One region of the Yersinia fenwicki genome, then DNA from elsewhere that is predicted to be linked to it. Evidence: predicted binding sites of a transcription regulator. Region 1 holds the regulator's gene; each other region holds the start of a gene.

Region 1 (4,557 bases):
TTATCTCAACCCGTGTCTGGATTCGTCTAAACGCTTTGTCGACAAAGTGATTGGCGAAATGGCTGAGATGCACAAAGAAGCGGGTATGCCTCTCAACACTTGGCATTTTGGCGGTGATGAGGCGAAAAATATCCGACTGGGCGCGGGCTTCCAGGACAAAAATGGCACGATTGAGCCAGGAAAAGGCATTATTGATAAGAGTATTGAAGATAAGCCGTGGGCCAAATCACAAGTTTGTCAGGATATGGTCAAGCAAGGAAAAATTCAGGATGTTGAGCACCTTTCCAGCCACTTTGCTATTGAAGTCAGCAAGTTGGTGAATGCTCATGGCATTGAAAAAATGCAAGCCTGGCAAGACGGTCTTAAAGATGCCAAATCGTCGAAAGACTTTGCCACTAAACGGGTGGGCGTTAATTTCTGGGATACCCTCTATTGGGGCGGGGCCGATTCAATCAATGATTGGGCCAATAAAGGGTATGAAGTGGTCGCATCGAATCCGGATTATGTCTACTTCGACATGCCATATGAAGTTAACCCCAATGAGCGCGGTTATTACTGGGCAACTCGCTTTAGCGACGAAGCTAAAGTCTTTAGTTTCGCGCCGGATAACATGCCACAAAATGCGGAAACATCGGTCGACCGTGACGGTAATCATTTCAGTGCTAAAAGTGATAAACCTTGGCCTGGTGTGCACGGTATTTCCGGTCAATCGTGGAACGAAACAGTACGAACTGATGAACAAATGGAATACATGATTTTCCCTCGTGTATTACCACTGGCTGAACGTGCCTGGCATCGTGCGTCTTGGGAGCAGGATTATAAAGCTGGCCGTGAGTACAAAGGTGGCGAAACGCACATGGTTGACACCAAGGCGTTGAGTACCGATTGGCAGCGTTTTGCCAACATCATGGGCCAACGTGAATTAGCAAAACTGGATAAAGCGGGTGTGGCTTACCGCTTACCGATTCCGGGAGCACGCATTGTCGCAGGGGCGTTGGAAGCTAACATCTCCTTGCCGGGGCTGATAATTGAGTATTCCACCGATGGCGGTAAGCAATGGCAGAAATATGATGCCAAAGCACAACCTAAAGTCAGTGGCGACGTATTGATTCGTTCCATTAGCCCGGATGGTAAACGCAGTAGTCGTGCGGAGCCGGTTAAGGTTTGACTATTGCTGTCAAAGTGCTGTGTCTGATGTTAACCCCTGTTTGCTGAGGTTTAGGTAAACACTATTAAGTGAAGTTGAGTTGATGGTTTTTCCCCCGGTAAGTCCGGGGTTTTTTTTGCTTTAAATTTATGTAGGTAGCAATAGGGTATAAATAAGAATGACCACCTGACTCCCGACCGAGTTGTACTCGGATGACTGAGCGGGAAAGGCGGCCATCTTGCAGATTATTTAATTCAATAACGCTTAAAATATTTATAAATCAACGCGATAAAACTACATTATCTTTTATCGTGCGCAGATTCATTCTCACGGCAATCGCCGCTTTCACAGTGGCCGTACAGATACAGACTGTGATTGGTTAGCTTGATACCATGCTGTTTAGCAATTTCACGTTGAAGCGATTCAATGGATTCATTACTAAATTCGATCACTTTGCCGCAATCCAGGCAAATCAGGTGATCGTGATGATGTTGCTGCGTCAGCTCAAAGACTGATTTACCACCTTCGAAATTATGGCGGGTAACAATACCGGCATCATCAAACTGATTCAGTACACGGTAAACCGTTGCCAAACCAATTTCTTCACCGATGTCGATCAGCTTTTTATAAAGATCTTCCGCGCTGACGTGATGGCACACCGGATCTTGCAACACTTCCAGAATTTTAAGCCGTGGCAGTGTTACTTTAAGGCCTGCGTTTTTTAAGGCTTTGTTGTTGTCAGTCATGCGGATTCAGTCCTGTTACTATCGATTCAAATTAAGGCTGTTCAGCCTATGACATCCGTGGCGCAATATTCTCAATTGCGTCTCATTATAGAACTGCTAGCCCCAAATGAAAACCGTGGTTGTTAACAAAGATATAATTGCACACTTTGCCCGATTAATCATGCAATGTATTGATGAATGGGATTGTCGCATAATTTAAGTATATGACTGCAAAATATAAGGTTACAAATTTGTAGCAGTTTATTTTCATTTTGCACGGATGAAAGTGCGGATTTGTGGGTGGCTTAACAGAGTATAACCAGAGGGATAGAAGCAGCGGAAACGCGCGGCAATATTAAATTTCATCCTCGCGTTTCCGACATGACAAATTAACCGGTAATATCGGCCAGATTCAGTTCTTCGCTGATCTGTTTAACCCAAGCTTCAACGCGCTCATTTGTCAATTCTGGCTGACGATCTTCATCAATAGCTAAACCAATAAAGTGATCGTCATCCGCCAAGCCTTTGGATGCTTCAAAGTGGTAGCCAGATGTTGGCCAGTGACCGACGATAGCAGCACCGCGTGGTTCGATGATATCGCGCACTGTTCCCATCGCATCACAGAAATATTCTGCATAGTCTTCCTGATCGCCACAGCCAAATATAGCAACCAATTTGCCGTTGAAATCAATTTCTTCTAGTGTCGGGAAGAAATCATCCCAATCACATTGAGCTTCACCGTAATACCAGGTTGGGATACCGATGAGCAGAATATCAAAGCCTTCTAAATCTTCTTTAGTGCTTTTGGCAATGTCGTGAACCTCAGCAACATCTTTACCGAGTTGCTTTTGGATCATCTTGGCAATGTTTTCGGTATTGCCAGTATCGCTGCCAAAGAAAATGCCTACAGTTGCCATATAACTTAATACCTTTTAAATTCAAATTGTTATGCAAACTACTGAGCGTTTGACCCAATAATATAACACATGTATAGGGCCATATAATGCCAGAAAATCTCGTCGGGCCGATATCAAGATTATGCGATATTAAATTTTTGTAAGTGGCTCAACCTTATAACCTCATTGCCGATAACAGCGATGTAACCGAATGGTTGCAATTTGCAGTGAAGGAGAACAAACATGCAGTTTTTAAGAAATATTACTATCAGAGCCGCGCTGCTTTGGGTACTTGGGGCATTTTGCCTGCTATGGGGCGGCGTATCTGGTTATACGTTGCTATCGTTGAATCAACTAACTCAATCCTCTAATGCTAATAGTGTGTTAGTTGAAAACATGAATTTAGTTAATCAGGGGACGGATCAATATTTTCGGATGGTGACACGTCTTGCTCGCTGAGTCGATTACCGTCAGAGCGGCAACATTGCAGATGCAGATAAGGAACTTAAATCATCCAATGCAGCACTTGAAAATCTGAAACAGAAGTTGGCGCAGTTTACAGCCATCGACCATGCACAGATTGATCCCAAATTGGTAAATGGTGTGATTGATGGGTGGAGCGGATTGATTGATCAAGGTGTCACTCCGCTGTATGAGGCGGCAATGGCGAATAACAGTGCGGCTTATCAGGATTTAGCCAAAAAGACAGTGCCGGCGCTGAGCCGACAATATGGCTCTGTTGCGGAGAATTTTAATCAAGCTGCATCCAAGGCCATCGGGGTGGCTAAAGAACAATTTACTCACCTGACAAAAGTGAGCAGTATGATATTGATCTCTGCTTTGCTGGCCGGATTAGTGATCTTACTGGCAACCGATCGCTACCTGTTGGCTAACCTGGTTCGTCCATTGGATGACATTCGCGCACATTTTCGCGTGATTGCCTCTGGTCAACTGGGCCAACCTATTAACGATTTTGGTCGTAATTGTGTTGGGAAATTATTTCCGCTGCTACGTGATGTACAAGCCAGTTTGGCCAATACGGTAAAAGCTATCCGCAGCAGCACTGATGGGATTTATCACGGGGCGGCAGAAATTTCAGCCGGTAATACCGATTTATCATCGCGAACTGAGGAGCAGGCAGCCGCATTGGAAGAGACCGCCGCCAGTATGGAGCAGTTGACGGCAACGGTGAAACATAACGCGGATAATGCGCATCATGCCAGCCAACTGGCAGCTAATGCTTCTATTACTGCCAAAAAAGGTGGTGCGCTGGTAGTTGATGTGGTTCATACCATGGATGAGATTTCAGCCAGTTCACGCAAAATAGCTGAAATTACAACAGTGATTAATAGTATCGCTTTCCAGACCAATATTCTGGCACTGAATGCTGCGGTTGAAGCGGCCAGAGCAGGTGAACAAGGTCGCGGTTTCGCCGTGGTTGCCAGTGAAGTCCGTAATTTGGCCCAGCGCAGTGCTCAAGCGGCAAAAGAGATTGATAGCCTGATAACTGAGTCTGTTAGCCGAGTCAGTAGTGGCTCGGCTTTGGTAGAAAGTGCCGGGATAACTATGGATGAAATTGTTCGTTCCATCACCAATGTCACCGATTTAATGGGTGAGATAGCCTCGGCGTCAGATGAGCAAAGCAAAGGTATCACTCAGGTCGGACAGGCAGTGGCTGAAATGGACAGTGTGACTCAGCAAAATGCTGCGTTGGTACAGCAAGCTTCGCGCGCTGCCGCCGCGCTAGAGGAGCAAGCGACTCAGTTAAACCAAGCTGTGGCAGTGTTTA
Region 2 (4,557 bases), 2.1 Mb from region 1:
GCCATAGAACAAGCCACATTAGCGCTGACTGTGGAGAACGACAGTAATAACCCCACTGCAACACAGATAGCAAGAAACACTGCCTTGGTAACTTCTTATGCTAATGCCTATCTGCCATCAGAAAATTTTACCGTCCCGGAAATCGAGATAATACCTCATTCTACTCATCTTGAATATCGGGCAACAACAACAATGAGTTACGCCCCTCCATTCTTAACCAAAAGTACTATTACAAAAACAGATATGAATATCCGCATGACTGACAATGCGACAGCCAGAAAAAACATATTTTCAGCGCCAGTTGAAAAAACTGAAGTGGTTTTTGTTGTAGATTATTCCACTTCAATGAATGAGCCATTTAATAAGGGAGAATCAACTAAAAAAATAGATGTATTGAGAAGAATATTTAAAAAATTAAATGATACTATATTGAGAAGTGATTATGTTAAGAGTGTTGGATTTGTTCCATTCACATGGGGAACGAAAAAGAGAGTTAAAACTAAAGAGGATGTTAATGAGTATTGTCACTTTCCTTACTCCCCCAAAAAATATAGGCCAAATAGAGATTATCTACGCGGATACACATCTGAAGAGTTAATGAACCTCCCTGAGTTAAGCCACATAGAAGGTCTTGATAAACTCGAGTCTGGCAACATTAAGTACGATGACTTTATCAAAATAAAGAAAGAATTGTATAGGGTGTATGGAATAAAAGGAGAACCTATAGATTATGGATATGGTTCATACTTTGAAGATGATAGAGATAAAAACCATGTGGCTATTGAACGTCTTAATAATATGTACTATGCAAAAACGCCTGTTTTTGTACAAAGTATAATAGCTAAAAATATCGACTATACAGAAACTATTAATTCAATAGTAAACGACTCAAAGACAATTGATATTCCTATGAGTGATATATATTTAAAAAGTTTATGTCTAAAAAATTCTGAAGCACATTCTTTAGTGCTAGATGATACTAATGATAGTTTGAGTAGCATAGAAGAATTTGAGCCAGTCGGGGATACATTAATAAGCTCTGGGATATTAACTGGTAATAAACTACTGAGGGAATCAGATAGTACAAATAATAAACTGATGGTTATTTTATCTGATGGCAAGGATAGTGTTTCTCAATATAACGTAACAAAAATGCTTATAGCAAAAGGAATGTGCGATAAGATAAAACAAAATAGTATCAGAATGGTATTTATTGCTATTGGATACTCAGCAGATGATTCAGGTAGCATTGATTGGAAAGAGTGTGTTGGTGAAGGCAATTATTATGAGGCATACAATGCCCATGAGCTAGAAACCGATCTTCGCCAGGCTTTAGGGGAAACTAAAATTCGTGAAGTTGGCCGTAATATACCTAAAAACTGAGATCAGGCGCAGTAATATTCACCGCGCCTGCTTTGATTATTTCGCGCCGCCCGCTTCCATGCCGACTAACCCAACTTTGAGATATCCTGATTTACGTAATGCATCCATCACGCTCATCAGTGTTTCATAATCCACCACTTTATCCGCCTGGAAGAAAATGGTGGTTTCTTTATTTGATTGGGTCACTTTATCCAGCGCAGCCGCCAGTGTATCGCGGTCAACCTGCTGATCACCAACATAAAGCTGATTATCGGCTTTCACTGTCAGAAATACCGGTTTCTCTGGCCGCGGCTGTGGTACCGCTGAAGATGCGGGTAAATCAACTTTGATATCAACTGTGGCCAATGGCGCTGCCACCATAAAAATAATCAGCAATACCAGCATGACATCGATGAAAGGGGTCACGTTAATTTCGTGCAGTTCACCGCTTTCATCAAGGTTATCGTTCATCCGCATGGCCATAAATCACCCCGCACGCAATTGATGAGGTTGCTTAGGAGACTTTGCTTCAGCGCTGCTGCTCAAATCAAGATCACGGCTCAGTAGTAATAATACCTGCGCAGCAACATCCCCTACCTGAGCACGGTAAGACCCAATCAAGCGAGCGAAGATATTATAGATAACCACCGCGGGGATTGCGGCCACCAAGCCGAGTGCTGTCGCCAGCAATGCTTCTGCAATACCCGGAGCAACAACCGCCAGATTAGTTGTTTGTGAGTGGGCAATACCGATAAAGCTATTCATAATGCCCCAAACCGTACCAAATAAGCCGACAAATGGAGAAATAGCACCGATGGTTGCCAGGAAGCCGTTGCCTTTACCCATTTGGCGGCTGATGGATGCCACTCGGCGCTCCAGACGGAAAGCAGTACGTTCTTTAATACCGTTGTTATCGTTCGATTCTGCCGATAACAAGCGCTCATTTTGTGCCTCACGCAGTAACAGGCCGCTGATACTCTCTGGAGAAAAAGCCTCTGCCCGCTCGGATGCAGTATCAAGGTCAGTAACCGTACCAATAACCTCATGCTCTTGCTGTAAGCGGCGACGTGCGCGGAATAACTCGGTACCTTTGGAGAATAAAATAGTCCAGGTCACAATGGATGCCAGAACCAGACCTATCATTACGCCTTTAACCACCACGTCGGCATGTTGATACATGCCCCAAACAGAGAGGTCCATTGCCAGCCCCTGTGGTGCTGGAGCCGTTAGTGACTGCACCATTGGCGCTGATGTGGTAGGGGTAACAGTGTCTGCATTAGCAGGAGTTGCCGCGACTGGGGTGATTTCCGGCGCAGGTAACGGGGTTGATGTTGCCGTAGCAGCAGATGCAGCAACGGCACTGCTGTTGCCTGGCGCGGCAAATGCATGACTGGTTAAACCTACCACCAGCAATAATGCCATCGCACCTTTCATCATTCGGCCCTGCACGAATGACTTATCTTTAATTTTTTTGCCAGCTGTTTTCACGCTGTGCCTCCACCCAATATACAGATCAATTTAAGGACGAAATCAGCTGCCGATCATATCAAACAAATGGGGGATTGATAGTAATTATCATTAGTATTTACGCCTATTTTTTGAGAAAAAACAAGAATTGCCCTGATATCAGGGACTACGCGGCATGATAATCGGGTAGGAGATCTTGGCTGTAAAGACGGAATGACATGTGGTGTAAAGATAAGAAAGGATTAATTGCATAAGCTACGCCCACATCATTAAGGCATCACTTAACGCCCCTTCCTTAATAAATTCCCTATTTTGCTACTTACGCAGCATTTTTACATCGCAAATTAACAGAAAACAGCAAGTCACCCTCTTGAGTTATTTTCATGGTGAAAGCTACTCTCACACCACAATCATCATGCTAACGTAAGTAATAAATACATCCCAATAATGAATGCTGGCCATCGAATAATGGGCACGCTGATAAGAAGGTGACAACGCGACATGTCTGCAAATAAACCTACGATAGAAAAACTGGAAACAGCCTTAGTTAGCGCGGGCAGGAGTAAGAGATTCACCCAAGGCTCGGTCAATACCGTTATTCAGCGCGCATCTTCTCTGATATTTGACTCGGTGAAAGCGAAAAAACATGCCACGATTAATCGCGGCAATGGTGAGTTATTCTATGGCCGCAGAGGCACGCTAACCCACTTCTCCTTGCAAGAAGCGATGACTGAACTCGAAGGCGGCGCGGGTTGTGTGCTTTATCCTTGCGGTGCAGCGGCTATCAGCAATGCCATTTTATCATTTGTTTCCACCGGTGATCACGTGTTGATGACCGGCTCGGCCTATGAACCGGCGCAAAGTTTTTGCGATAAAATTTTATCGCGCATGAACATCGCCACCACTTATTTCGACCCCATGATGGGCGCGGAGATAGCCACATTAATCACACCGGAAACCAAAGTGGTTTTCCTTGAATCACCTGGCTCCATCACCATGGAAGTGCAAGATATTCCCGCCATAGTGAAAGCTATCCGTACAGTTGCTCCTGAAATGATTATCATGATGGACAATACATGGGCGGCAGGAGTGCTATTTAAAGCATTGGATTTTGATATTGATATATCCATCCAATCAGGTACTAAATATATTATTGGCCATTCCGATGCCATGCTGGGGATTGCTGTTGCCAATGAGCGTTGTTGGGAGCAACTGCGGGAAGACTCATACCTGATGGGGCAAATGGTGGATGCCGATACCGCTTATCTTGCCAGTCGAGGCTTACGTACGCTGGGTGTGCGCTTAAAGCAGCACGAAAAAAACAGCATTGAAATTGCCAACTGGCTAGCAAAGCGCCCGGAAGTTTCTACGGTTTATCACCCCGCACTGCCCGGCTGTAAAGGGCATGAATTCTACAAACGAGATTTTACCGGCTGCAATGGTCTGTTTTCTTTTGAATTAAAAGAAGAGTTAACGCAGCAACAATTAGAGGCCTATCTCGACCACTTTACCCATTTCAGTATGGCTTTCTCATGGGGTGGATTTGAGTCCTTGATTCTGGGTTATCAGCCCAAAGATATCCAGGCAATCCGCAAATATGAGGGAGAGGGAATCAAAGGCACACTATTGCGTCTGCATATTGGACTAGAGAATGTGCAAGATTTGAAGGACGATTTAACCGCTGGGTTTGAGCGCATCAAAGCCACGCAGTAAAACTTCTGAGTGATA
Region 3 (4,557 bases), 1.7 Mb from region 1:
GTGAGGATGGCGACGGCAATACCTAACAAATAGAGAGAAAAGACGACACTGGCTCCATCCTGGCCGAAGAAGGCGGCGGCAAATACAGCAAATATAGCCAGCCGCGCGCCACAGGACATAAACGGCGCCATCATGATCGTTATCAAACGTTCACGTTGAGCATCCAAAGTGCGTGCGCCCATAATCGAGGGCACATTGCAGCCAAAGCCGACGATCAGTGGCACAAAAGATTTACCCGGTAATCCCAGCGCCTGCATTAGCCGGTCCATAACAAAGGCTGCGCGGGCCATATAACCCGAGTCTTCCAAGAAGGAGAGGAACAGATACATCATGCCAATTTGTGGCACCAGTGGTAGCACGGTATTGATACCACCGCCGACACCTTGGGCTAGGAAGATGGTTAGCCACTGTGGGAAATGAAGCGTATAGCCAACCCACTGTATTCCTTGAATAAAGAGTGCCGCAGAGCCGATATCAAATATCGGTTGTAACGCCCCGCCGATATTAATGGCTAAGACGAACATTAAATACATGACAAACAAGAAGATAGGTACACCTAACCAGCGGTTCAGAATCACTTTATCAAGCACTTGGGTCAGGCGATTTGGTTCAGCTTGCTGTGAGTTACCGACGATATCGCAGATACGAGCAATACTTTGATAGCGGGCATCGGCGATGACCAGTTCCGGGTCTTCGTGCTGGTTTTGCCGCAGATTTTCACGAGCCAGCTCCACGATAGAAGGGGAGATGCCAGCACGAGCCAGGCTATAGATATCACCCTCTAATATTTGCAGTGCCAGCCAGCGGCGCTGCTGCACTGGCCAAGACTCAGGCATCGCTTGCACCAACTTATCCACTTCACTGAGTAGCACCGGCGGGTAGTTAACCAATGCCTTGAAAGGTATGGGTTGAAGCTCATCAATGCTGTTTTTTAATTCATTGATACCCTGCCCCCGCGTAGAAACCAGCGGAATAACCGGGCAGCCCAATTGCTGAGAAAGTGCTTCGATATCAATATCAATGTGCTGACTCTTGGCGATATCCAGCATATTGAGGGCCACGACACAGGGGATACCTAACTCTATCAGTTGTAGTGTCAGATAGAGATTGCGCTCTAGATTGGCGGCATCTACCACGTTAATCAATAAGTCCGCTTCGCCGCTCAAGATATAGTGGCAAGCAATTTGCTCATCCAGTGAGGTTTGTTCAGAAATGGTGGTGAGTGAGTATGTTCCCGGCAGGTCAACCAACGTCACCTGATGCTTTGCGGTGCTGAAGTGGCCCTCTTTGCGCTCAACAGTGACCCCAGCCCAGTTACCTACCCGTTGGCGAGCCCCAGTTAACTGGTTGAAAAGGGTAGTTTTACCCGCATTGGGGTTGCCAATTAGGCCAATTGTGAGTGCTTTCATGATCCAACGTGATATCAGTAGATTAAAATCGGCCTATGCAAGGTGGTTTTACTACATCACCTCACAGCCAGAATAAGACGTTAATTTGAAATATTAGGGCTGCAGGTCTAGCGTCAGTAGGTCTAAATCTTTTTTACGTACCACCAGACTGACTCTGCGGGTTTCTATCTGAATGGGATCACCTAATGGCGCCAGGCGGACAACATTAAATGAAGAGCCGGGAAGCATACCCAGTGATAATAATTTTTGTCGGTAAGCTGGGCTAATTTCAGGTGAGAAACCAACAATTTTGTAGGAGCGCTGTGGGATCAGATGCATGTAAGCCTCTCGTTATAACGTATTAGCACACCAGAGTTCAGAGAAGTTCCACCACTAATAAATAATGATTAAAATAATAATAGTAAGAATCGTTTTCATATTCAACTCAGGTTAAAGACTCAAAAGTAAATATTCATTACGATTTCATTTTTTTAATTAATGAGTCTGATTTCTATTTGCGCTTGTTTTACCACCAAACTAGCGCGATCGCAAATGCGAACGATGAGTTAAATCAGTTAATGGAATGTTTGTATAAGCTACTGTCACAATTAGAAATACCGATAATTAACATAATCACTTCACTATGATTTGAATCAAGTAACATTCATATTTTAATTAACACATGGAGTGTTATCGTAATTATTTATAAATTAAGTGTAATAACGGACTAAATTAAACTTCATGTTAAATATGATGTTAAATCAGTTCAGTCTACGTCTGATTTAGTGTGATAGAACACCGAAAAAAGAATTGCGTGCTAATTAATTTAAAAGATAACGCTGCGATCTTATAGAAGAAAAAAATATGAGCAATGGTGCTCAATATGGCGTTAGGGACGAGTTTGAACCGAAGAATTCGATGAAATAAGATCAATGAAAAAGGGCCACAGAATCTGGCCCTTACTTGAGATATCAGCGTTTTTTAAAAGCCGCCGCCAATGCGTCACTCATGGCGCTGTTGTTGCTGCTGGAATGGTTACCACCGGAATGACTGTCTGCTCGCCCTTTAGCGGGTGGGCGGCTATTGGATTCATTGCTATTACGCGGTCGACTGGCACCACGATTGTCATTATTGGTATTAGCACGGTTCTCAGCACCATTACCACGACGTGAACCGCTTTCACCTGGTTGCTCATCAAGGCGCATTGTCAGAGCAATACGTTTGCGCTGTAAATCCACCTCCATGACTTTAACTTTGACGATATCGCCGGCTTTCACCACCTTATGCGGGTCATCGACAAACTTATCTGCCAGTGAGGAGATATGCACCAAACCATCCTGATGAACGCCGATATCGACAAACGCACCAAAGTTAGTCACGTTAGTCACTGAGCCTTCGAGGATCATCCCCGGTGTCAGGTCATTCAGTGTTTCCACGCCTTCGGCAAATATCGCAGTTTTAAATTCAGGACGCGGATCTCGGCCCGGTTTTTCTAACTCGCGCAGGATATCTGTAACGGTCGGTACGCCAAATTTTTCGGTGGTGAAATCGCGGGCGTTGAGGCTACGCAATGCTGTGGCATTGCCCATTAAGTCCTGCAATGCTTGCTCGGTAGCTGCCAAAATACGCTCGACCACCGGATAGGTTTCTGGATGCACCGTTGAAGCATCCAGCGGGTTATCCCCGTGGTTAATTCGCAAGAAACCGGCGCACTGTTCGAAAGCTTTTGGCCCTAAGCGGCTGACCTTCAACAATTGCTCGCGGTTATGGAAGCGCCCATTTTCATCACGCCAGTTTACAATATTCTGCGCCATCATGCGGGTCAGGCCAGCCACGCGGGTCAGTAATGGTACTGACGCGGTGTTCAAGTCCACACCCACGACGTTTACGCAGTCTTCTACTACCGCATCCAGCTTTTTCGCCAATTGGCTTTGGCTGACGTCATGCTGATACTGACCAACCCCGATAGATTTCGGATCGATTTTAACCAGTTCAGCCAACGGATCTTGCAACCGGCGAGCAATAGAAACTGCGCCACGGATGGAAACATCCAGATCAGGGAATTCCAGCGCGGCCAGCTCTGAGGCCGAATACACCGAAGCACCAGCCTCACTGACAATGACTTTTTGCGCCGTCACCGCCGGATATTGCTGTTGCAGCTCGGTAAAGAAGCGCTCTGTTTCACGTGATGCGGTGCCGTTACCAATAGCCACCAATTCAACCTGATGCTTGATGCACAGGGCGGCCACCACGGCAGCGGCTTTAGCAGCCTGCCCGGTATGAGGATAGATGGTATCGAAGGCAACCAGCTTGCCAGTAGCATCAACCACCGCTACTTTCACCCCAGTACGCAGACCTGGATCGAGGCCCATAGTCGCTCGCATCCCCGCCGGAGCGGCCATCAGCAAATCTTGCATGTTACGAGCGAATACATTGATAGCTTCGTCTTCTGCCCGTTCACGTAGGGTGCTCATCAGCTCGGTTTCAAGATGCATCAGCACCTTAATACGCCATGTCCAGTTGACCACGGCTTTGCGCCAGCTGTCAGCCGGTGCATTATTCAGGCGCAAATCCAAATGGTTGATAATGATCTGCTCGCCCTGACTTTCACGAGGAGGTTCATCAAATTGTGGATCGGGGTTCAGCGCCAGTTGCAACACCCCTTCATTACGACCACGGAACATTGCCAGCGCGCGGTGAGAAGGGACTTGGGCGATAGGTTCGTGGTGATCGAAGTAATCGCGGAATTTGGCACCTTCCAGCTCTTTGCCTTCCACCACTTTTGATACCAAATGGGCGTTTTTCCACAAGTATTGGCGCACTTTTGCCAGCAACGTGGCATCTTCCGCAAAACGCTCCATCAGGATATAGCGCGCCCCATCCAGCGCCGCTTTGGTGTCTGCCACGCCTTTATCGGCGTCGACATAAGCGCGGGCGACCTGTTCCGGATCTTGCTGTGGGTCATTCCATAGGCTGTCTGCTAAGGGTTCCAGACCAGCTTCAATCGCAATCTGGCCGCGGGTGCGGCGCTTTTGCTTATAAGGAAGATATAAATCTTCCAGCTCAGTCTTACTCATCGTGCCGTTAATGGCACTGGCTAGCTGGTCGGTGAGCTTGCCCTGATCTTCGATTGATTTAAGAATGGTTTGGCGTCTGTCTTCAAGTTCGC
Region 4 (4,557 bases), 1.6 Mb from region 1:
TCATCATGAGTACCTTGTAGTTCCTGAGTGAACAAATGCGTCGCCAACTTGTTTAATTCATTGGCATTCTCTTCCATCACTTTACCCACTTCCAGCTCTTGCTGATATGCCGGTAAATAGGCTAATACGTTGTCTTTATAGGCACTGAGACTGGAAATGACCGGAGCTAATAGTTTTTGCTGATCGGCTGATAGCACTGGCATAAAAGCATCCGCTGCGCTGCTGGCGATATTGATTGAGGTTATCAATGAAGACTCTGCATCCTGGTTGCGATCCAGTAATAAACCTCGCGCGTTATAGCGCACGGTCATTAACTTTTGGTTCATTTCCGCCAGCAGAATCTGGGTGTGGGTATCGGCCCCCTCATTAAGCAAACTTTGTTGTAACTCATTGAGGTTCTTTTGCGTTTCAGAGATATTCCAACTTTTGCGTACATCGTCCTTATGAGCCACTGCATTAACAAAATTGCTTTGTTGTTGCAGATATTCGTCTACCACATCGGCAATGCTACTGATTGTCTTGCGGTTGTTTTCCGACCAACTAAGACTTTCGCTTTGGGTTAATAAATTTTTTATATTATTGATATGTTGAGAGTTTTCTTTGATGTATTTCAGGTCATAGGTACGTTCATATAGCGCACGGTTATATTTCGCCTGATTAGCCTCATCATTAATTTTGTAGCTCAAATCGACTTTATAAGCATGTTTTTCAATGGCGGAGAAATGATATGCGGTGGTACCAGCGATGATCCCAACCAACAACAACATCAGGAAAAAGCTTAATCCCAGCTTTTTACCGACTTTCACGTTTTCAAAGTTACCAAAAACTTTGCTAAATGCTGCCATGTTCTTCTCCGTTATGCGGTGTTTTTGCTGCAAATCAATCAGCGTAGGTGAGTTTGGGGAGGTCTAATTATTAGAGGATTTCGGGGAACTGGCGGTATGCGGGGCAGCCTTGGCAAGAGTGCTTTTCCCAAACGTAATACCCGTTATACTTCAAGTTGCATGTGCGTTGGCCGCCTTCCTGTAACTCGAATTATTTAGGGTTATAGTTCATGGATCTAATATCCATGAATACCAGTGACCTTCTTGTACATTCTATCGGCAGGAATTGATTAAACTTTAACAATAAAAAAGCCAGTAAGTAGCAATAAAAAATGCCAGCAAGAGGACCTTGCTGGCATGTATCTTTCGAACTTGAAGCTATAGGGTATAGCTACTTTCGTTACTTAGCTTGAGCGAAACGCGCGGCTGCTTCGTCCCAGTTAACTACGTTCCAGAATGCTTTTATGTAGTCTGGGCGGCGGTTTTGGAATTTCAGGTAGTAAGCGTGTTCCCACACATCCAGGCCCACAATCGGGAAACCTGATGCACCAGAAACAGCTTCACCCATCAGCGGGCTGTCTTGGTTAGCAGTCGACACAACAGCCAGTTTGCCGTCGTCTTTCAGTACCAGCCAGGCCCAGCCTGAACCGAAACGCGTTGCCGCAGCTTGTTCAAATTTTTCTTTGAAGCTATCAACGCTGCCGAAGTCACGTTCGATAGCGGCTTTCAGGTCACCGGTCAGAGTGGTGCCCAGTTTCAAGCCCTTCCAGAACAGGCTGTGGTTAGCGTGACCACCAGCGTTATTACGCATAAAGGTGCGTTTTTCAGCTGGAACTTTGTCCAGATCTTTGATCAGATCTTCAACACTGAATTTAGCCAGCTCAGGGAAGCTCTCCAACACCGTATTTGCATTGTTAACATAGGTTTGGTGGTGTTTGGTGTGATGGATCTCCATCGTCTGCTTATCGAAGTGTGGTTCCAGGGCGTCATAAGCATAAGGTAGGGATGGCAGTGAGTAACTCATAATCATCGTCTCCGTAGGTGTAAGGCGGCACAAAAAAAGTAAGCACCGCGTAAGCATTCGGATCATTATAGTTAATTAAATGATATTGAAAATGATTATCAATGCCGTACTTATTGTATGGTCTTTCTATTCCTGAATCCGCTGGGGATGTGTATACACCGTTGCCCGGCCGGGTTTACTGAAGCCAATCAAGGTGAGATTACAACGTTCGGCGACTTCAACTGCTAAGGTTGTTGCAGCTGAAACAGCAAATAAAATCTCGGCGCCACACATGGCGGTTTTCTGCACCATCTCATAGCTGGCGCGGCTGGAAACCAGCACCGCACCCTGCTGCCACGGCTGTTTGGCTCGAACCCCGAGCAGTTTATCCAGTGCCACATGACGACCTACATCTTCACAGCCACCTAATAATTCGCCTTGAGGATTAATCCAGGCGGCAGCATGGGTACAACCGGTCAGTTGACCCACGGTTTGCACCTGCTTGAGCTGTGCAAGTGCGCGGTCTAAATAGTTGAGGTCGAAGGTTTGTGTGAAGGGTAAGGGGGTTATTGGGCGAAAAATATCGTCCAGTTGTTCGATACCACAAACCCCGCATCCAGTGCGGCCTGCCATAGCTCGGCGGCGTTCTTTTAAACCGGAAAAACGGCGGCTGGAGAGTTCAATATTCACTTCTATACCATTACAACTGGGCGAAACATCAATGGCATAGATTTCTTGTGGCGCGCTAATAATACCTTCTGACAACGAAAACCCCAGTGCGAAAGCCTCTAAATCCTTAGGGGTGGCCATCATAACCACATGGGAAATGCCGTTATACACCAGAGCTACCGGCACTTCTTCTGCTAGCCAATCCAATTGCGGCTTGGTCATTTGATGGCGTTCTAGCACGTTAAGTTGTTTGGCACCGCAAATTCCGGTGGCAAGGTCAATATCTGATGGTTTTATCTGGCTCACTATGCGGCCCTGAAAGTTATAACCCATAATCACAATGTGGTAACATTCACATTAAGAATGGTATGGGTATAATTATATTTATATAGAAATGTATCCCACACCGATAAAGGTGATATCGCTTTAGCGATTTTAGCGCTTCTGGTTTTGTTGAGGGAAGCGAGAACTGAATTTTAAATTTATACAATGTGACAATGAATGAAGGAGAGATCCATGCAGGTCAGCAGAAGGCAGTTCTTTAAGATCTGCGCTGGCGGTATGGCAGGAACTACGGTCGCGGCACTCGGCTTTGCGCCGTCAGTGGCGCTAGCGGAAACGCGCAATTATAAGTTGCTGCGCGCCCGTGAAACGCGGAATACCTGCACATATTGCTCCGTCGGTTGCGGGCTTTTGATGTATAGCCTCGGCGATGGTGCTAAAAACGCCAAAGAGAGTATTTTCCACATTGAAGGGGATCCGGATCATCCGGTAAACCGCGGGGCGCTGTGTCCTAAAGGTGCTGGGCTGGTGGATTTTATTCACAGCGAAAGCCGCTTGAAATACCCAGAATATCGCGCACCAGGTTCAGACAAATGGCAGCGAATCACTTGGAATGATGCATTTGACCGCATTGCCAAGCTGATGAAAGAAGACCGGGACGCTAATTTCATTAAGACTAACGATGCGGGCGTGACCGTCAACCGTTGGCTGAGTACCGGTATGCTGTGTGCTTCTGCATCCAGTAATGAGACGGGTTATCTGACCCAGAAATTTAGTCGCGCTCTCGGCATGCTTGCCGTAGACAACCAAGCACGTGTCTGACACGGACCAACGGTAGCAAGTCTTGCTCCAACATTTGGTCGCGGTGCGATGACTAACCACTGGGTTGACATCAAGAACGCAGACTTAGTTATCGTCATGGGCGGTAATGCGGCAGAAGCGCATCCGGTGGGGTTCCGCTGGGCGATGGAAGCCAAAATCCACAACAATGCCAAGTTGCTGGTGATAGACCCACGCTTTACCCGTACTGCTTCGGTGGCTGATTTCTACACGCCAATCCGTTCCGGTAGCGATATTGCGTTCCTATCCGGCGTGTTGTTGTATCTGATGACCAATAACAAAATTAACCGTGAATACGTCGAAGCTTATACCAACGCCAGCTTGCTGGTGCGGGAAGACTATACCTTTGATGAGGGTTTATTCAGTGGTTATGACGCCGAAAGCCGCAAATACGACAAAACCACCTGGAATTACCAGCTGGATGAAAACGGCTTTGCCAAACGCGATGTCACATTACAAGACCCGCGCTGTGTGTGGAACTTGCTGAAAGAACACGTCAGCCGTTACACGCCAGAGGTGGTTTCCAACATCTGCGGTACGCCAAAAGAAGATTTCTTACAGGTTTGCGAATATCTCGCCGAAACCAGCGTGTCCAATAAAACTGCCACGTTCCTGTATGCGCTGGGCTGGACACAGCACTCGGTTGGTGCGCAGAACATCCGTACTATGGCGATGATCCAATTGCTGCTGGGTAATATGGGGATGGCAGGGGGCGGTATTAACGCCTTGCGCGGTCACTCTAATATTCAGGGCTTAACTGACCTGGGCTTACTGTCACAAAGCTTGACGGGCTATATGAATTTGCCGTCAGAAAAGCAGCCGGATATTGATACGTACCTGAAGGCCAATACCCCGAAAACCTTGTTACCGGGCCAGGTTAACTACTGGAGTAATTACCCGAAATTCTTCGTCAGTCTGATGAAAAGTTTCTACGGTGAT

The links. Region 1 encodes Fur, which represses iron uptake genes when iron is present. Its sites were predicted from a motif close to ATAATAATGAGAACNACTATCAA; they were not measured.
Region 2: a site for Fur is predicted at 2,925-2,947, ahead of exbB (tol-pal system-associated acyl-CoA thioesterase). Genes of this name have one in related genera too.
Region 3: a site for Fur is predicted at 1,804-1,826, ahead of feoA (ferrous iron transporter A). Genes of this name have one in related genera too.
Region 4: a site for Fur is predicted at 1,928-1,950, ahead of sodA (superoxide dismutase [Mn]). Genes of this name have one in related genera too.

The regions. Positions count from the first base shown of each region.
Region 1 covers NZ_CP170755.1:3,198,502-3,203,058, reverse strand. The annotation lists gene ACF3VQ_RS14650 (beta-N-acetylhexosaminidase) at 1-1,168, shown strand, start outside; gene fur (ferric iron uptake transcriptional regulator) at 1,447-1,893, opposite strand; gene fldA (flavodoxin FldA) at 2,262-2,789, opposite strand; partial or broken gene ACF3VQ_RS14635 (methyl-accepting chemotaxis protein) at 3,012-4,557, shown strand, end outside.
Region 2 covers NZ_CP170755.1:618,468-623,024, reverse strand. The annotation lists gene ACF3VQ_RS02825 (TadE/TadG family type IV pilus assembly protein) at 1-1,383, shown strand, start outside; gene exbD (TonB system transport protein ExbD) at 1,420-1,845, opposite strand; gene exbB (tol-pal system-associated acyl-CoA thioesterase) at 1,849-2,850, opposite strand; gene metC (cystathionine beta-lyase) at 3,331-4,542, shown strand.
Region 3 covers NZ_CP170755.1:224,017-228,573, forward strand. The annotation lists gene feoB (Fe(2+) transporter permease subunit FeoB) at 1-1,409, opposite strand, end outside; gene feoA (ferrous iron transporter A) at 1,503-1,727, opposite strand; gene ACF3VQ_RS00905 (Tex family protein) at 2,360-4,557, opposite strand, start outside.
Region 4 covers NZ_CP170755.1:42,328-46,884, forward strand. The annotation lists gene ACF3VQ_RS00190 (methyl-accepting chemotaxis protein) at 1-845, opposite strand, end outside; gene sodA (superoxide dismutase [Mn]) at 1,225-1,848, opposite strand; gene fdhD (formate dehydrogenase accessory sulfurtransferase FdhD) at 1,975-2,829, opposite strand; gene fdnG (formate dehydrogenase-N subunit alpha) at 3,013-4,557, shown strand, end outside.